One region of the Crocosphaera sp. Alani8 genome, then DNA from elsewhere that is predicted to be linked to it. Evidence: predicted binding sites of a transcription regulator. Region 1 holds the regulator's gene; the other holds the start of a gene.
What was found. The regulator HrcA, encoded in region 1, represses chaperone genes, less so after heat shock. The targets are predictions, from matches to a motif close to TTAGCACTCNNANNNTNNGAGTGCTAA.
Positions count from the first base shown of each region.

Region 2: the regulator HrcA is predicted to act here: its motif matches at 1,877-1,903, upstream of groES (co-chaperone GroES).

Region 1 covers NZ_JARVCN010000013.1:5,666-15,614, reverse strand. The annotation lists gene P9B04_RS01130 (HepT-like ribonuclease domain-containing protein) at 1-106, shown strand, start outside; gene P9B04_RS01125 (hypothetical protein) at 177-560, shown strand; gene P9B04_RS01120 (hypothetical protein) at 632-3,244, shown strand; gene rpmA (50S ribosomal protein L27) at 3,380-3,643, opposite strand; gene rplU (50S ribosomal protein L21) at 3,685-4,071, opposite strand; gene P9B04_RS01105 (rhodanese-like domain-containing protein) at 4,306-4,656, shown strand; gene hrcA (heat-inducible transcriptional repressor HrcA) at 4,723-5,814, shown strand; gene P9B04_RS01095 (TRAP transporter small permease subunit) at 5,926-6,480, shown strand; gene P9B04_RS01090 (TRAP transporter large permease) at 6,464-7,810, shown strand; gene P9B04_RS01085 (BRCT domain-containing protein) at 8,054-9,778, shown strand; gene P9B04_RS01080 (Mo-dependent nitrogenase C-terminal domain-containing protein) at 9,842-9,949, opposite strand, start outside.
Region 2 covers NZ_JARVCN010000097.1:3,002-10,079, forward strand. The annotation lists gene groL (chaperonin GroEL) at 1-1,439, opposite strand, end outside; gene groES (co-chaperone GroES) at 1,513-1,824, opposite strand; tRNA gene P9B04_RS07120 (tRNA-Met) at 2,149-2,222, opposite strand; gene P9B04_RS07125 (ArnT family glycosyltransferase) at 2,312-3,685, opposite strand; gene P9B04_RS07130 (alpha/beta hydrolase) at 3,781-5,541, shown strand; gene P9B04_RS07135 (sensor histidine kinase) at 5,731-7,078, shown strand, end outside.

The sequences.
Region 1 (9,949 bases):
TGCTTATTTTAGTTTAGAAGATGAAATAATTTGGGACATAATACAAACAAAAATTATCCCCCTTAAGTCCGAAGTCGAAACCATCATTAATCAGGAGTTTGAATAATTTAAGTTAGAATAAGGTTAGGTTTACATACATTATTGTTCGCTCGGAATAACAATTAGATAAAATGATTATGACTGAAACAAAATTAACTCCGAAGGTTCCCACAAAAAGAATATTTCCTGAAAATCAATGGTCACAAGAAAAACTTGATCAGTGGAAAACGGAAATAGTAAAACATCGCCAGCGTTGCCAAGCAATTTTTAATCGTCTTCAACCTGAATTAATTAAGACTCACTATAATTGGTACATAGTAATAGAACCCGACAGTGGGAGCTATATCATTGATCAAGATGAAATGACGCTTCTTCAGAAGATACGCCAGACTTACCCTAATACTAAAACGTTTCTCTTTCAAATTAATGAAACAGGGGTTTCTGGTACTATATTTTCTCCCTGCTCCCCGCTCCCTGCTCCCATGCAATCTAAACTAGCAACTTTAATGACAACCTTATGAACCTTTTCCTGCGCGAAACTTGGGAGTTATTTTATTGGGCAATGTTTTGTCCTTCCAAGCTTCAGCAGCGAATGAATAAATGGTGTCCTGCTAAGGAGAAAGACGGCAAAAGACCAGATACCAACTCCTTGGATATTCTTCTATTTAGTTTTAACTTTAGTTTTGTTGCTCAATACTTTTTATTATTACTATTTCTAAGTCTTCCTTTAATTGTAAATATTGCTATCCAAGGTCAACAAATAGACTGGTTACAGATACCTATTATTTTACTAACAGGTTATGGTGCTAGTGTTTGGTTTTTATCCTATGGATTACCTGTTCCTTTAATCTGGTTAATGGTTTATCTCCAACAACCTGACTTTTGGTTAACAGGATTAAATGAAGCATTGGATATATTACCCCCCTTATCTCAAATAGCAGTTGGTCTGACCGCAGGGACAGTTCTTTTAATCATTACTAATGTTCTGACATTTTGGTTTCTACAAAACAACCGTCTTTCGTTATCACACACCATTTTTGTTATTGGTGGAACAGTCAGCTTTTTTGTGGGGAGTTGGTTGGCCAGTGAAAATTGGTTGTTTATTTTATCTGCTACTGGATATTCAGCCTTTGTTTTGTTTACATTCAAAAACCAACTTAAAACCGATGATGATGTGGTCGTCGTGGCGGTCGTCGTGGCGGGAGGAGTGGCGTTCTTCGTGGCGGGAGGAGTGGCGGGAGGAGTGGCGGGGGTGACTACTTTACCGTTGCCTTTATTCATGTTGACTTGCATCCTAGTGGCTTTTAACTTTGCAACAGAACAAAAAAAATGGCTAGGTATCATCACAGCAGGAATATTAACCTTGCTTAGCTTTGAAAATCTTGGCTTCAACTCCCTATTGACCATTCCCATCACATTAATTTTTTATTATCGACTCTTCCCAGACTATTTACTCTCAACCCCTATCAGCATCTTCCCATCACTTCCTTCACTTAAACGTTTTAGCCTCTTCAGGTTTAATGATAACCCCATACAAAGTTTAAAACTGCTACCTCCCCATACAACAGAGTTACTCTGGCTACCTTTACCCAACCACGATCGCATTTTAGCCTCCGCCTTCCGTAGCAATACTTCAAGAGCAATGGAAACCTTTAAACAAATGCAAGCGTTACCCTTACCTGGTTTCCAAAGCACCATTAAACAAGCCTTACCCCAAATTATTGCCGATCAATTAACCACCGTCAAAACCTTAGCTGAACTGGTATCTATTGCCAAACCAGAACATCCTTTATTACCGTTACTGGTTCCTACTTTTTATCAATCAGACAGCGAAGCAGAAAACACTCCTCAAACAGAAATTTCCCCCTATATTAAACCAGAACTTTCTATCATTTTCCCTCGCTTACAAGGGGTTGCCAGGGATATTGAAGCAGCTTTAGAAGCGAGTAATGGAGCCTTACGAGAACGGGGTTTAGAGCGTGTTTTAGATAGATTAGCAAGTTTATCCGCACAACTGCCAGCACTGGGACTTAAACCCCCTGAGATTAAGCGTTGGCAACCTGTGATTACCAGATGGCAGCGAGTCATTGAACTTGAACTAGAAGAACAGCAAAAACAGTCCCAAGGGGAACAACTCAACCCCTTTCAGTTTGGCAACCCTGTGCGTCTGAACCGTGATTACTTATTTAAAGGTCGTCGCAAGTTCGCTGAGGATATTGTACGCCGTATTTTAAATAGCGATCGCCCCACCCTCATTCTTTACGGTCCCCGTCGTTGTGGCAAAACCTCTTTTTTATATAATCTTCCCCGTCTCTTTCCTAGTGACGTATTGCCTGTTTTTCTCGATATGCAAAGCGCGGCTATTACCAACAGTGAAGCGGATTTTTGTCAGGGTTTAGTTCGTGCCATTTACAAAGATAGTAAGAGTCAAGGGGTTCTATTACCCACACCCCCCAAGCGTAACCAGTTTAAAGAGAGTCCTTATACTGTTTTAGAAGACTGGTTAGATGAAGCACTAGAGAAACTAGAAGATAGACAACTATTACTTAATTTAGATGAATTTGAGAAGATTGGTACAGCCATTAATGAAGGACAAATAAGCTTAAAATTGTTTGATGAATTGCGTCATCTCATTCAACATTACGATCAATTAGGGTTTCTTTTTTCTGGTGTGAAAACCCTCGATGAAATTGGACCGAACTGGAGTAGTTATTTTATCAGTGTGGTTCCCATTGAAATGCTTTATCTTGAACCAGAAGAAGCAAGAGAATTACTGTTAGATCCCGATCCAGAATTTACCTTGCGTTACGATGAGGGTATTGTGGAAGAAGTGTTGCAACTGACCCATTGTCAACCCTATTTATTGCAACTTTTGGGTGCTGCAATGGTAACTCAAGCAAATCTTCATCACACTGATAAGATTACCCCAGAACTATTAAAAGCTGCGATTAAAGACGGTTTTATTAACGGGGAACCCTACTTTACCAATGTTTGGACAGAGTTTACCGGTGAGTCGGAAGAGGAGATTTTAGCAGGACAAAATCTACTGTTGAACTTAGCTAAAGGACAACAACCCAATACAGATAGAGATGAGATTACAGAAAAAGCTTTACAGTATATGTTACGACATCACATCATTGAGCAGATAGACAGTCAATATGATTTTGAAATTCCCTTAGTTAAAATGTGGGTGAAACGGAGTTAGGAGTTAGGAGTCAGGAGTCAGAAGGCAGGAGTCAGGAGTCAGGAGTCAGGAGTATTAGATATCAGTTAAACGTAGATAGGGGTCAACGGTCGTTGACCCCTACGGGAATTGATACAATACTTGAGGAAATTAGTATTATTCAGCAGCGACAGGATAGACGCTAACCTTTCTACGACTTTTGGTTTTATACTCAAAAGTAACAATCCCATCGATCAAAGCGAAGAGGGTATCATCATTACCCCGTCCCACGTTATTACCGGGGTGAACTCTGGTTCCCCGTTGACGAACGAGAATGTTACCAGCCCTAACCACTTGTCCACCGTAGCGTTTAACCCCGAGTCGTTGGGCGCGAGAGTCCCGTCCGTTTCTGGTACTTCCTGTTCCTTTCTTGTGAGCCATAATTGGTTATCTTCCTTGTAATAATTAAGTCTATTGTAGAATTATTCTCCCTCTGTGGTATCGGAGGGAGTTTCTGGAGTGGTGTCTGAGGGTGTATCTGCAATAACAGCGCCATTAACACTAATAGAATTAATCATTAAACGACTTAATTCTTGACGGTGACCCCGTTTTTTACGGGTTTTCTTTTTAGGACGCATTTTATAAACGATCACTTTCCTTCCCCGTCGATTTTCCATCACCGTTCCTTCTACGGTAGCTCCCTCAATAAAAGGTTGTCCAATGGTGATTTCATCGTCATTGTTAATCAATAATACTTTATCGATAACGTAAGATCCGTCCTCATTGGCAGTGAGACGATTAAGATCGTAAAAACGGCCAGGTTCAACCCGAAGTTGGGTTCCCCCGGCCTCAATGATTGCATAAGTCATAATTTTGTCTTTGTTTTTGTTGCCGTACAGGTAGCGCAAAGCTAAACTTAAATGATGATTGCTCTGTGCTTTTTAGTGATGCCATAACCTGATCCGAGCATCGAATCAGACACACAAACACCAATTATAAAATGTTTTAATTATTTATGTCAAATTAGGAGTTTCTACTCTGCAGTAGTACCCCCATAAATTTGTTAATGTTTACGTAGATACATTCAACTGTTAATTATCCCCATGACTCAATCTCCCTCTATTCCTGTTATCAGCGTTGAGGAACTCGCCATACGGTTAGCCCAAGACCCCGATGAGTTACAATTAATCGATGTTAGGGAACCAGAAGAAGTTGCGATCGCTCGTATCGGCGGCTTTGAAATACTATCATTAAGTCAGTTTCAACAATGGTCTTCAGAAATTACTCAGCGTTTTGATCCCCACAAAGAAACCCTCGTTTTATGTCATCATGGAATGAGATCAGCCCAGATGTGTCTTTGGCTACTTAACAACGGTTTCACCAATGTTAAAAACATAACAGGAGGTATTGCAGCCTACTCTGCGAAAGTTGATGAAACGATTCCTCAATATTAATGGCACAAAACTGCTTTAATATTAACAACTGTTTTATTAAGTCTTAGATTGACTACGCCAATCATTATGAGAGTTACCACTTTATTAAATCAACGTCATCAAGACATTTTAAGGGCTACGGTACAACATTATATTGCGACAGCTGAACCGGTTGGCTCAAAAACTTTAATAACTGAATACGATTTTAGTGTAAGTTCTGCCACCATCCGCAACACTTTAGGTAAACTGGAAAAGGCGGGTTTTTTATATCAACCCCACATTTCAGCCGGTCGCATTCCTTCTGATTTTGGCTATCGAATTTATGTCGATAATCTAATGACACCTAACGCCAAAAGTGCTAAGAAAATAAAACAGAATTTAACTCAAAAACTCAACCAAAAAACTTACAATTTTGAAGCGGCATTACAACGGGCAATTCAAATCCTAGCCAATTTAAGTGGTTACATTGCTCTAATTACTTTACCGCAAACTTCTCCTAATCAGCTTCGTCACCTGCAACTAATACCTATCTCAGCGAAGCAAGCTATGTTGTTAGTTGTTACCGATAGCCTGCAAACTCAATCAATAGTGGTGGATATTCCCCTTAGTTTAGTCAGAGATAACGAAGAAGATCGGGATTGGTTAGAAGAGGAATTAAATATTTTATCAAATTTTTTAAACAGTCAGTTGAAAGGGAAATCTTTATTAGAACTAAATAACTTAGATTGGCAAAAAATAGATCAAGATTTTATTAGTTACACAGATTTTTTGAAAAGCTTACTCAAGCAACTACAAACCTATCTAAAGACATCAATTTCTAATCAAGTGATGATTCATGGTGTCTCAGAAGTTTTGAGACAACCCGAATTTTCCCAGTTAGAACAAGTTCAAATGTTGCTACACTTACTGGAAGAAGAACAAGATAAACTCTTACCTTTGATTTTAGATATACCTGAATCTGAGTTATCAAACGGACGAGTTACCCTTAAAATTGGGACAGAAAATCATCTGGAATCTATGCATTCTTGTAGTCTAGTTTCTGCTACTTACTGTCAAGGAGATACTGCTGTAGGAAGTGTGGGATTAATAGGACCAACTCGAATGTTATACGAAAATACAATCCCTTTAGTAGAATCAACGGCAGAATATTTATCGGAAGCTTTGGTTAGCATTGCTTAGGTAGGGCTAACACAAAATTATTATTAAAAAACTTAAAATTATATAAACTTTCTACCCTTAACCTCATATTGTTATACTAAAATACTTATGAGTTGAAATCGAGGCTAAACGTTGCAAAAACTACTAAGTATTGCCAAAATTATCGACACAATCAATGAATGGATAGGAAAGTTAACTTATTGGTTAGTTCTTTTGATGATTTTTGTCGGGGTATGGAATGTAATCGGACGATATTTAGGGAGGTTTATTGGACAAAATCTCACCTCCAATGGGTTAATTGAAATACAGTGGTACTTGTTTGATATTGTTTTTCTTTTGGGAGCAGCTTATACTCTTAAGCACGATGAACACGTTAGAGTTGATCTTCTCTATAAAGATTGGTCACCAAAACGAAAAGCTTTAGCTAATTTTATTGGAGTTTTTATATTTTTAATTCCCTTTTGTTTAATGATAATTTATTACTCTTGGGGTAATGTGGTTAATTCTTGGAAAATTTGGGAAATGTCTTCTGATCCTGGGGGACTTCCTAGATATCCAATTAAGTCGATGATTATTGTTAGTTATATTTTACTTATTTTTCAAGGTATGGCCGAAGCAATTAAAAACTGGGCTATTTTTACCGATCAATCCACATCTGAGGAGATAAATAATGATAATAGGGTATGATTGGTTGGGTCCTTTAATGTTTCTCGGAGCATTAATTTTACTTTCTTTTGGTTACCCCGTGGCATTTTCTTTGGGTGGGGTTTCGATTATTTTTGCGGTTATTGGAATCATTTTAGGGGCATTTGACCCCGTTTTTTTGAGTGCATTACCTAGTCGAATTTTTGGCATTATGGCTAATTATACCCTCTTAGCCATTCCCTATTTTATATTTTTGGGAGCGATGTTGGAAAAGACAGGTATTGCTGAAAAATTGCTGTTAACAATAGGAATTTTATTCGGTAGATTACGAGGTGGACTTGCTTTAGCAGTGGTTATTGTCGGTGCTTTATTAGCCGCAACTACAGGAGTTGTAGCAGCAACTGTAGTTGCAATGGGCTTGATTTCTCTACCTATTATGTTACGTTATGGCTATAACAAAGAATTGGCAGCGGGTGCGATCGTTGCATCAGGAACTTTGGGACAATTAATTCCTCCTAGTATTGTTTTAGTGGTATTAGCAGATCAATTAGGAATTCCTGTGGGAAATTTATTTATTGGCTCAATTATTCCCGGATTAATGATGGCTAGTGCCTTCGCAATTCATGTTATTATTACTTCTTTAATCCGTCCCGATGTTGCGCCACCTTTACCCCCAGAAGAAAGAAATATTAGTAAAAGAACCTTAGTAAAAAATGTCTGTCAAGCGATGCTTCCTCCTTTATCGTTAATTTTATTGGTGTTAGGAAGTATCTTTTTTGGTGTGGCTACCCCCACAGAAGCTGGTGCAGTAGGTGCGTTAGGAACTATGATTTTAGCTGCTTTTAATAAGCAGTTGAGTTGGGTTACTTTAAAACAATCTTGTGACGCAACTTTAAGGATTAGCACAATGGTCATTTTTATCCTTTTTGGATCAACTGCTTTTAGTTTAGTTTTTCGAGGAGTTGATGGGGATAGTTTTATGTTGGAAATTTTAACGAATTTGCCGGGAGGAAAATATGGATTTTTGGCTGTAAGTATGTTCACAGTGTTTATTTTAGGCTTTTTTATCGACTTTTTTGAAATTGCTTTTATTGTAATTCCTATTTTTAAACCTGTTGCGGAAACACTTGGTATTGATTTAATGTGGTATGGGGTGATTTTAGCTGCTAATTTACAAACTTCTTTTCTAACTCCTCCCTTTGGTTTTGCTCTATTCTATCTTAGAGGAGTGGCACCACCGGAACTAAAAACAGAAGACATTTATAGAGGTGCCATTCCTTTTATTTTGCTACAACTTTTAGTCTTAATGTTAATCATTATTTTTCCTTCCCTTGTTAGTTTCTTACCTTCCTTAAGCGCAGCCAGAGGTTAAAAGTATCTCAGTCTAATATTAGAAAAAGATTGCTTAGTGATTAACAAATATTTGACAAATCTCCTGGAATATGGATGGAGTTAACAGTACGTTAAGATTTGTGAGCATTGAAAAGATTTCTCACAAAAGGCGATCGCATCCTGATATATATAGAAATATGGGACGGTCTTGATTGCAACTAGGACGCTACACCTTCGACACTGGTACTAGTTAGTTGCTGTTTGTTTAGTAGGAGACATATATATGATTAACCCATTGGTTTATGAAATTGGTGCATTGACGTTTGTGTTAGGTGCTTTTGGGATCGCCTATTGGCAACTTCGTAACAATTATTCAAAACGAGAAACAACTTTATTAGAACAACAAAAACAGTTAGATCAAGAGAAAGAAAGTTTGGAAAAACAATTGCACAATCTTGAGCAAACTAATCAAGAGTTGACCCAAAAGAATGATTATTTACAAAAGGATTATGTTTATATAAAGCAACAAGTGACAGCATTCGAGAATGATGTTATTAAACTACACGAAGAGAAGAGTAATTTATCACATATGGTTAGACAGGAACAAGATAAAGTTACAGCAAGTCAGCAAAAAAATCAATCTTTAGAGCAGCAAAAACTGCAATTAGAAGAGACTTACAAAAAAGATTTATCTAATCTTGAGCAACAACTGGGAAACCTTAGAGAAGAGCGAAATAAGATTAATAGTAATCTGCAAGAAGCGACTCAAAAAAAAGATTCTTTAAACCAAGAATTAAAAACAGTAATCGCTAAGAGGGAAAGTTTAGAAAATAGTTTAACTCAGCAACAGGAAACCGTTGTATCTTTAGAAAAACAACTAGAAAGTTTATCTCAAGAGAAAAAGGAGCTAGAAAAAGACTTGCAACAGCAAGTAAATAGTATTAGAGAGGAAAAACAATCCTTAGAACATAACTTAACTCAGCAACAGGAAATAGTTGTAGCTTTAGAAAAACAACTAGAAAGTTTATCTCAAGAGAAAAAGGAGCTAGAAAAAGACTTGCAACAGCAAGTAAATAGTATTAGAGAGGAAAAACAATCCTTAGAACATAACTTAACTCAGCAACAGGAAATAGTTGTAGCTTTAGAAAAACAACTAGAAAGTTTATCTCAAGAGAAAAAGGAGCTAGAAAAAGACTTGCAACAGCAAGTAAATAGTATTAGAGAGGAAAAACAATCTTTAGAAAATAGTTTAACTCAGCAACAGGAAACCGTCGTAGCTTTAGAAAAACAACTAGAGAGTTTATCTCAAGAGAAAAATGAGCTAGAAAAAGACTTGCAACAGCAAGTAAATAGTATTAGAGAGGAAAAACAATCTTTAGAAAATAGTTTAACTCAGCAACAGGAAACTATTGCATCTTTAGAGAAACAGCTAAAAGCTCTAGAGGAAGACAATAATAGCTTAAAGAAAGAACGAGAAGAGAGTAAAAAAATAGCCGAAGAGAGAGAAAAACTGGAAAAAAAAATTAAAAAGCAAGAAGAAATAATTACTGAATTGGAAAATAAATTAGCTTCTATAAAGCAGGAAAAAGAAACATTAGATACTCCGCCAAAACAGGAAGATGAAAAGTTAATTGTAGAAGAGAATAAGGAAGGCATTTCAGGTGTCGAACAAGATATTAAAGAAGTGGAAGAAAAATCTACGAAAGAAGAGAAAAAAAAAGAAAAAGAAATAAAAGAAAAAATAAAAAATGAAGTTATTTTAGAAGCCAAGAAACTAGCCGTTATTGGCAGTCTAAATAGTATGAACCGAGAAAAAGCTAAATCTTTGGTTCAACGAGTAGGAGGAACTTTAACCAGTTCGCCAAGTTCTAAAACTGATTACGTTATTGTTGGGAAAAACCCTGGAGATAAATTGAAAAAAACTCAGAAATTAGGTATTGCTCAACTATCAGAAACCCAGTTTTTAGAAGCATTAACCGCCGCAGGGATAACGGAAATTAATAACTAATAATCATAATAACCCATAGGATAAATGCACCTATGGGTTACCTATTCATATAGAAAATTAAATCTAGATAAACTCAGAAATATCTTCGTGACATTCATCAGCTAAATAAGATAATGCCCTGAATCTTAACCCTACTAACTGTTCATACAAAGGGTTAAGCTTACACAAAGG
Region 2 (7,078 bases), on a different contig from region 1:
GCGTCATAACCAGTGTTAAAGTCCTTCTCTTTGACTCTCTCAGCAACTACTGCACCGTTTTGACCAGCATTCTCAGCAATACGCTTCAAAGGAGCAGTCAACGCACGAGCTACAATCAAAGCACCAGTCAACTCTTCGTTGGCTAGATTACCGTTAGCCCACTCTTCTAGGGTAGGAGTAAGGTGAGCAAGAGTTGTGCCACCCCCAGGAACAATGCCTTCTTCTACGGCTGCTTTTGTGGCGTTGATAGCATCTTCTAAACGTAGTTTACGATCTTTCATTTCTGTTTCGGTAGCTGCACCCACTTTGATGACAGCAACACCACCAGATAATTTTGCTAAACGCTCTTGTAACTTCTCTTGATCGTAAGAAGATTCTGTGTCTTCCATTTGACGGCGGATCAAATCACAACGGGCTTTAACGCCTTCTTCGTTGCCTTCTGCCACAATGGTGGTGTCGTCTTTGGTTAGAGTTACCCGACGAGACGATCCTAACATTTCTAGCTTGGTATTCTCTAATTTGAGGCCAGCATCTTCACTGATAACTGTACCGCCGGTCAAAATAGCGATGTCTTCGAGCATTTGTTTGCGGCGATCGCCAAATCCAGGGGCTTTTACTGCAGCCACATTCAGCACACCCCGTAAACGGTTCACCACTAAGGTTGCTAAGGCTTCTTTTTCGATGTCCTCAGCGATAATTACTAAAGATTTGCCTTGACGAGCAACTTGCTCTAAGACAGGGACTAAATCTTGTACTAAGTTAATTTTTTTGTCTGTCAACAGGATGCAGGGTTCTTCAAATACCGCTTCCATGCGTTCAGCATCGGTAACAAAGTAAGGAGAAATATATCCTTTATCAAAGCGCATTCCTTCGGTGATTTCCAGTTCGGTGAACATGGACTTTCCTTCTTCTAAGGAAATAACCCCTTCTTTGCCTACTTTGTCCATAGCTTCAGCGATCATTTTGCCAACTTCTTCGTCATTTCCTGCGGAAATGGCACCAACTTGGGCGATCGCTTTAGAATCTTCGATGGGTTTAGCGTGGGCTGCGATTTTCTCTACTAAAAAGTCGGTAGCTTTATCGATACCCCGTTTCAAAGCAATGGGGTTAGCTCCAGCAGCAACGTTACGTAAACCTTCTTTAACGATCGCATGGGCTAAAACAGTAGCGGTGGTGGTTCCGTCTCCAGCGACATCGTTGGTTTTGGAGGCTGCTTGACGAATCAAGGAAACTCCAGTATTTTCGATATGATCTTCTAATTCAATTTCTTTTGCAATGGTGATCCCGTCATTAATAATTTGCGGGGCGCCAAATTTCTTTTCTAGAACAACGTTACGACCTTTAGGTCCAAGGGTAACAGCTACGGACTCTGCAAGGATGTCCATACCTCTTTCTAAAGCACGACGTGCATCTTCGTTGTAAACAATGGATTTAGCCATAGGTTATGCCTCTTTTTGGTCAATTCTGAATCAATACGTCAACAAAGTAGCTTTTGGGTTGCCTATGATCTCATTAAGCAACGGCAGCGAGGATATCTTTTTCCGATAGTAATACGTAGTCATCTCCAGACAGTTTGACATCGGTGCCGGCGTATTTGGAGTAGAGAACTTTATCGCCAACTTTGACATCTAATTCAGAACGACTGCCATCGTCGTTGCGTTTTCCGGGTCCAACTGCCACAACTTCACCAATCTGGGGCTTTTCTTGAGCGTTATCGGGTAATAAGATGCCTCCTGCGGTTTTTTCTTCGGCGGGGCTAACTTTTACAAAAATGCGATCGCCGAGGGGTTTAACGGTAGAGACGTTGATACTAATTGCTGCCATGAACGAATCCTCCTGGTGTTTATAATTGAAACTGAGTGCTTTGTTTCAACTTTTAGCACTCTAACCTTACGAGTGCTAATTTAGCGAAATAAGGGGAGGTCTGGCAACAGTTATCTGGGTACGGGTTCCCGAACTTATCCAGGTTACGGGCTTTCATGGTTACAATATGTAGGGATTCCAGCACAAATCGCCCTAGCATCAAAATTCAAGACGCTAGGAAAAGCTGGTTTCCGCAACTTAGCTCCTAAGATCAAAGGTCTTAATTAGGCCTCAAAGCTTGACCTGCGAAGTTTATTACTAGGATGGTAAGAGTTTAGATTTTAATGGCGGGAGGCGGATTTGAACCACCGACCTTCGGGTTATGAGCCCGACGAGCTACCAGACTGCTCTATCCCGCGTCGTCTTAACTAGTATAACAAGAACCTACAGAAAATTGCAAGGGGTTTTCAAAAAAAAGAGGATTTCTCGTTTCTTGGCAGGGATAGTCTTAGAAATAAACATTATGACCCGTCCAATAAGGTGAACCAATTACTAATAACAAACTAACGTATGTTCCCCACAATAATACTTCAATAAATTGCGGATTCCGTCGAATAATTAGAGTAGAGGTGACAGCCCAGGTCAAAGCAATGGTTATTAAAGTTAAAACCCAAAATAAACGTTCAGATAGTAAGGCAAGATCAGACCGATCAGATACTAATTTGAAATCAAAGGGAAAATGTAAAGCAATAACAAGGCCAACAATACCAATTACTCCTGACAGGCTCAATAAAACCATCCACCAAGATTTGGGATAGGAATTATATTGGGGCCAATTTTTGATTTCATGAAAAATTATTCCGTTTGTCAATGCTAAAACAGGACAAAAAGGTAAAAGATAACCCATACCGTCCAGGGGAAGAAGAAGAATCATTCCACCATAAAAACCACCCCAAACTAGTACTAATTTAGCCCATCCCCAGTTTAGGGATTTACGGGCTAGTTTGAGTCCATAAAAAGCGAATATAAGCCAAGGCCAACAATATTTAATAATAGCTACAGGATAGTAGGTTAATGAACTAAAAAATTCAAGGGAACTCACTTTAACAGAGTGGAAAAAAACCTCATTCAAAAATGGTTGTCCATACACCAACCATTCCATCCAATACCAGATTAAAGCTGGTAAAACTCCCAAACAAACCCCCATCCAAAAATAAATAGAACTCAAAAGTCTAGGGGTGTCCCAAGCCAAAAAAACAATTAAAACAATTGTTAGTAAACAGCCAATTAATCCTTGGGTTAAAAATAGCCCACTCAAACTTAAGCCTACAGCCAAAGACCAGCGAAAATCTCTACGGGATCGCAGCACACACAACACAGTTAGAATTGACCAAAAGAGAACAATTCCGTCTAACATAGCTAGACGACTCCAACGAACTATTGGAAATAACATTAAGTAAACTAAGGCACTGAATATAGCAGGTTGCCAGAAAACAAAAATCTCCCGTCCTACTGCGTACAACAAAGGCACGGAAACCGAGGCAAATATGGCTCCCACTAAGCGAAGATTTCCAGGAATTATCTCCCCTTGCCCACTGGTTAGAGTTAATAAAAATAACCCTAAAACGGGATGCTGATGGTAAGGTTCACCTTCTAGGGTAGGAAATAGCCAGTCTCCAGATAAAAATGGTTTTTGTGCCATTTCTTCCACCAATTGACCGATAATGCGTTCTGAGTCTAGTAAGGGAGAACCATCGAGGTTAAATACCAAGAGAATTAGGGCAACCACCAATAAACCAACCCAAGAAAAAAGACTACGCCAAGTGTCGTGACGTGGGTGTAAAAATTTTAAAGGATGCCAAGTAAATGTGTTGGAGTTCATAGGAGTGAGAATTTCTTATTAGTCAATTTTGAAGCTGTTGCCATTAAACAGTTACTAGTTTAATGGGAAAATTGGGTTGTAGCAGAGTGCTATATTTGAAAAACAAAATAATTAGTGGTAATAGCCCTCGTAAAAAAAATATGTTTGGTTTTTTATTCTCTCTAAAGAGTCCTGTAGAAAAAAAATTAAAAAATATTACTTTAGGAACTCTCGCTGCTATTCTAGCTGTCTTTCCTGCTTATGCCCAGTCAAGGCTTGTTTTTATTTACCCTCCTCTTAACTTGTCTTTGGGAGTTGATTCCTTAGAACTGTTTGCTAATGAAGGGGTAATCAATAAAGAATTAGCCTACTATATGAATTTAGCCGGGGTCAATGAGGAAGAAAAAGAAGCATTTAGAGAGGCATTACTGAAAAAAGCTGACCTCAACCCTGTAGAAGTTTCTCGTTTCTTCAATAGTCCTATGGGACAAGAACTTTTACACCGAGTTGGTCACTTGTTTTCTATTCAGGGGGGAAGGAATGGACTATACGCTATTAGAGGGGCTATGGTTCAAGCTGCTTTTGATGAAGAAGGATTGAGCTTACTGAATTTTCTACGTCATTTGCCTGTTAATATGCAGTTCAACCTGGAAGAAATTCTCAAAGCCGCTACTTATTTAGAATTATTGGGACAGGAAACCAGTGCTATTGTCACAGAAATGAAAACCATCTCCGCTCAAACAAGGGAACAGGAGACTGTCCCTAACTTTAGTGAGATCAGAGATATTCGTCAAAGGGGAGATTATGGGGTTGGGCCCTCCCGTAGACTAAAATTATTCGATCAGAGTCGTGAACGGGAGTTTGAGGTAGTCTTGGTGCAACCGCAACGATGGCGAGAGGGAAAAACCCCTGTGATCGTTTTTTCCCACGGTTTAGCTTCTCGTCCGGAAGATTTTAAAGAGGATGTCTTACAGTTAGCTTCTTACGGTTATGTGGTTGCTTTACCTCAACATCCTGGTAGCGATTTGAATCAGCTTGAAGAAATGTTACAAGGGTTTTCTCGGGAGATTGTTAAAGTTGATGAATATGTGGATCGTCCCCTAGATGTTAGTTATGTGATCGATGAATTAGAAAGACGAAATAGAACGGAATTTGAGGGACGTTTAGACCTGAATAATGTGGGGGCAATGGGTCATTCTTTTGGGGGATATACCGCTTTAGCTTTAGCCGGAGCAAACCTAGATTTTGACACTTTAGAAGAGATTTGTGGACAGGAATTATGGGGGCCTAATTTATCTTTACTGTTGCAATGTCGGGCTTTAGAACTACCTCGAAAAGAGTATAATTTTCGAGATGAGCGTATTACTTCTGCTTTCGTAATTAATCCTGTTACTAGCGCAGTTTTTGGTGCTAGAGGACTTTCTCAAATTACTATTCCTGTTCTTTTAGCTGCCGGAAGTAGTGATCCGGCAACCCCGGCTGCCATTGAACAGTTACAAGCCTTTGTTTGGATTAATACAGATGACAAATACTTTGCTTTGATAGAAGGACAAGCCCACGTTAACTTTTCCAAGTTGGATGCACAAATGAAGGCGGTTTTAGATTCTTTACCAGATTTAAAACTTCCTGATCAGACAGTAATTGATACTTATGGTAATGCTTTTTTAGTGGCTTTTGCTGAGGTTTATGTTGCCGAGAATGAGGAGTTTCGTCCCTATTTAACTTCTAGTTATGCCAAGTATATTAGTCAACAGCCTAATCCTCTGCATCTAGTTCAAGATGACGCGGAGATTCCCTTGAGTGAGTTATTTAATAGTAGAAAAGCCTCAAGAACACCAGCTATTCATCCTCGTAATATTATTCCCAACAATGACTAATTTAAGCAATCGCCAAAAAATTTTACTTATTACAACCCTCAAATAATTGATAGGTTTCTCTGATGTTGGGGCATACTAACTTTATGATGCTATGACAACGGAACAGGATGCTTGAGACGGGAAAAAAATATTTTCTCTCAATAGTTAACTTCTATACCCTGCCAATCTTTTTACCTTGAAGAATGACCCATGAGTTCCTTGATAAAAATACCTAGACCTTCCTCCAATACCGATGAGACATCATCCAACCCCATGACAAACCCTGGACTGTGGGAAGCCCTGGAGGCTGAGTTAGTTTATATTCAGGACAGATCAGGGAAATACCTATCATTTTACGGAGACATAGGGGAACAATTAACTATCGAACCGGAAGATGTTATTGGTTTTTTTCCAGAACAAAGCCTAAAACCAGTATCCCCAGAGGCCTATTACAAAAGGATTAAAAGGGTTCTAGACAGAAAAATTCCCGAACAGTGTTACTGTGAATTTGAATACAGGAATCAAACCTTTGCCCTAGAATTGGTCATCAGCCCCATTTTACAGAAAAAGAAACCAGTAACCACTGTTCTTGTTATGGGGCATTTCTTAGCAGATAACGAGATAAGTGTAATCAATAATTCGGCTTTACCCACCCATCCTGAACCCTATCAAAAACTGTTAACTAAAATTGCCAGACAAATTCGCCGCACCCTCAACTTAGAAACCATCTGGCAACAAACCGTAGATAGTCTCGGAGAAGCGTTACAAGTCAGTCGTTGTTTGATGATTTCTATGGAACCACAGCAAGAATATTTAGACGTTAAAGCTGAATACTGTAACCCCTGTTGTGTTTCGGAATTAGGAGTTCGCTTTATTCCAGAGGATGATCCGTGGTGGGAAAAAGTCCTCAACCAACGGGAACCCCTAATTTTTGAGAGATTGATGGAAAATAGTTCTCAAATACAATCTAATTTAATTGTTTCCACCTTTTATCAAAATCAACGAAACGGATTAATTTGTTTACAGCAATACGATCGCAGTCGATACTGGAGTCCAGGGGAAATCGAACTGATTCAGGAATTAGCGGATCAAGTAGGAACAGCGATCGCTCACGCCACCCTTTATCAAGAATTAGAACAAGCAACTCTCGCCGCTGAAGAAGCATCCCGTCTTAAAAGCGACTTTTTGGCCAGTACCACCCACGAACTGAGAACCCCTCTTAACGGTATTATTGGCTTTCTCAAACTGATTTTGGACGGCATGGCTGACGATGCCCAAGAACAACAAGAATTCCTGGAAGAAGCACACAAATCAGCCCTACACCTCCTCAATCTTATTAACGATATTCTGGACATTGCCAAAATTGAAGCCGGTAAAATGGATCTTAATTTAGGTGCCGTTGAACTTGCGGAATTATTCGATGCTGTGGATAAGTTTACTCTCCCTCAGACGCAACGCAAACATCTAGAGTTTAGGAGTAAATTACCCAGTACCTTAACCCCCATTATGGTTTCTGGTAATTATCAGCGACTGCTACAAGTAATGTTCAATTTAGTCA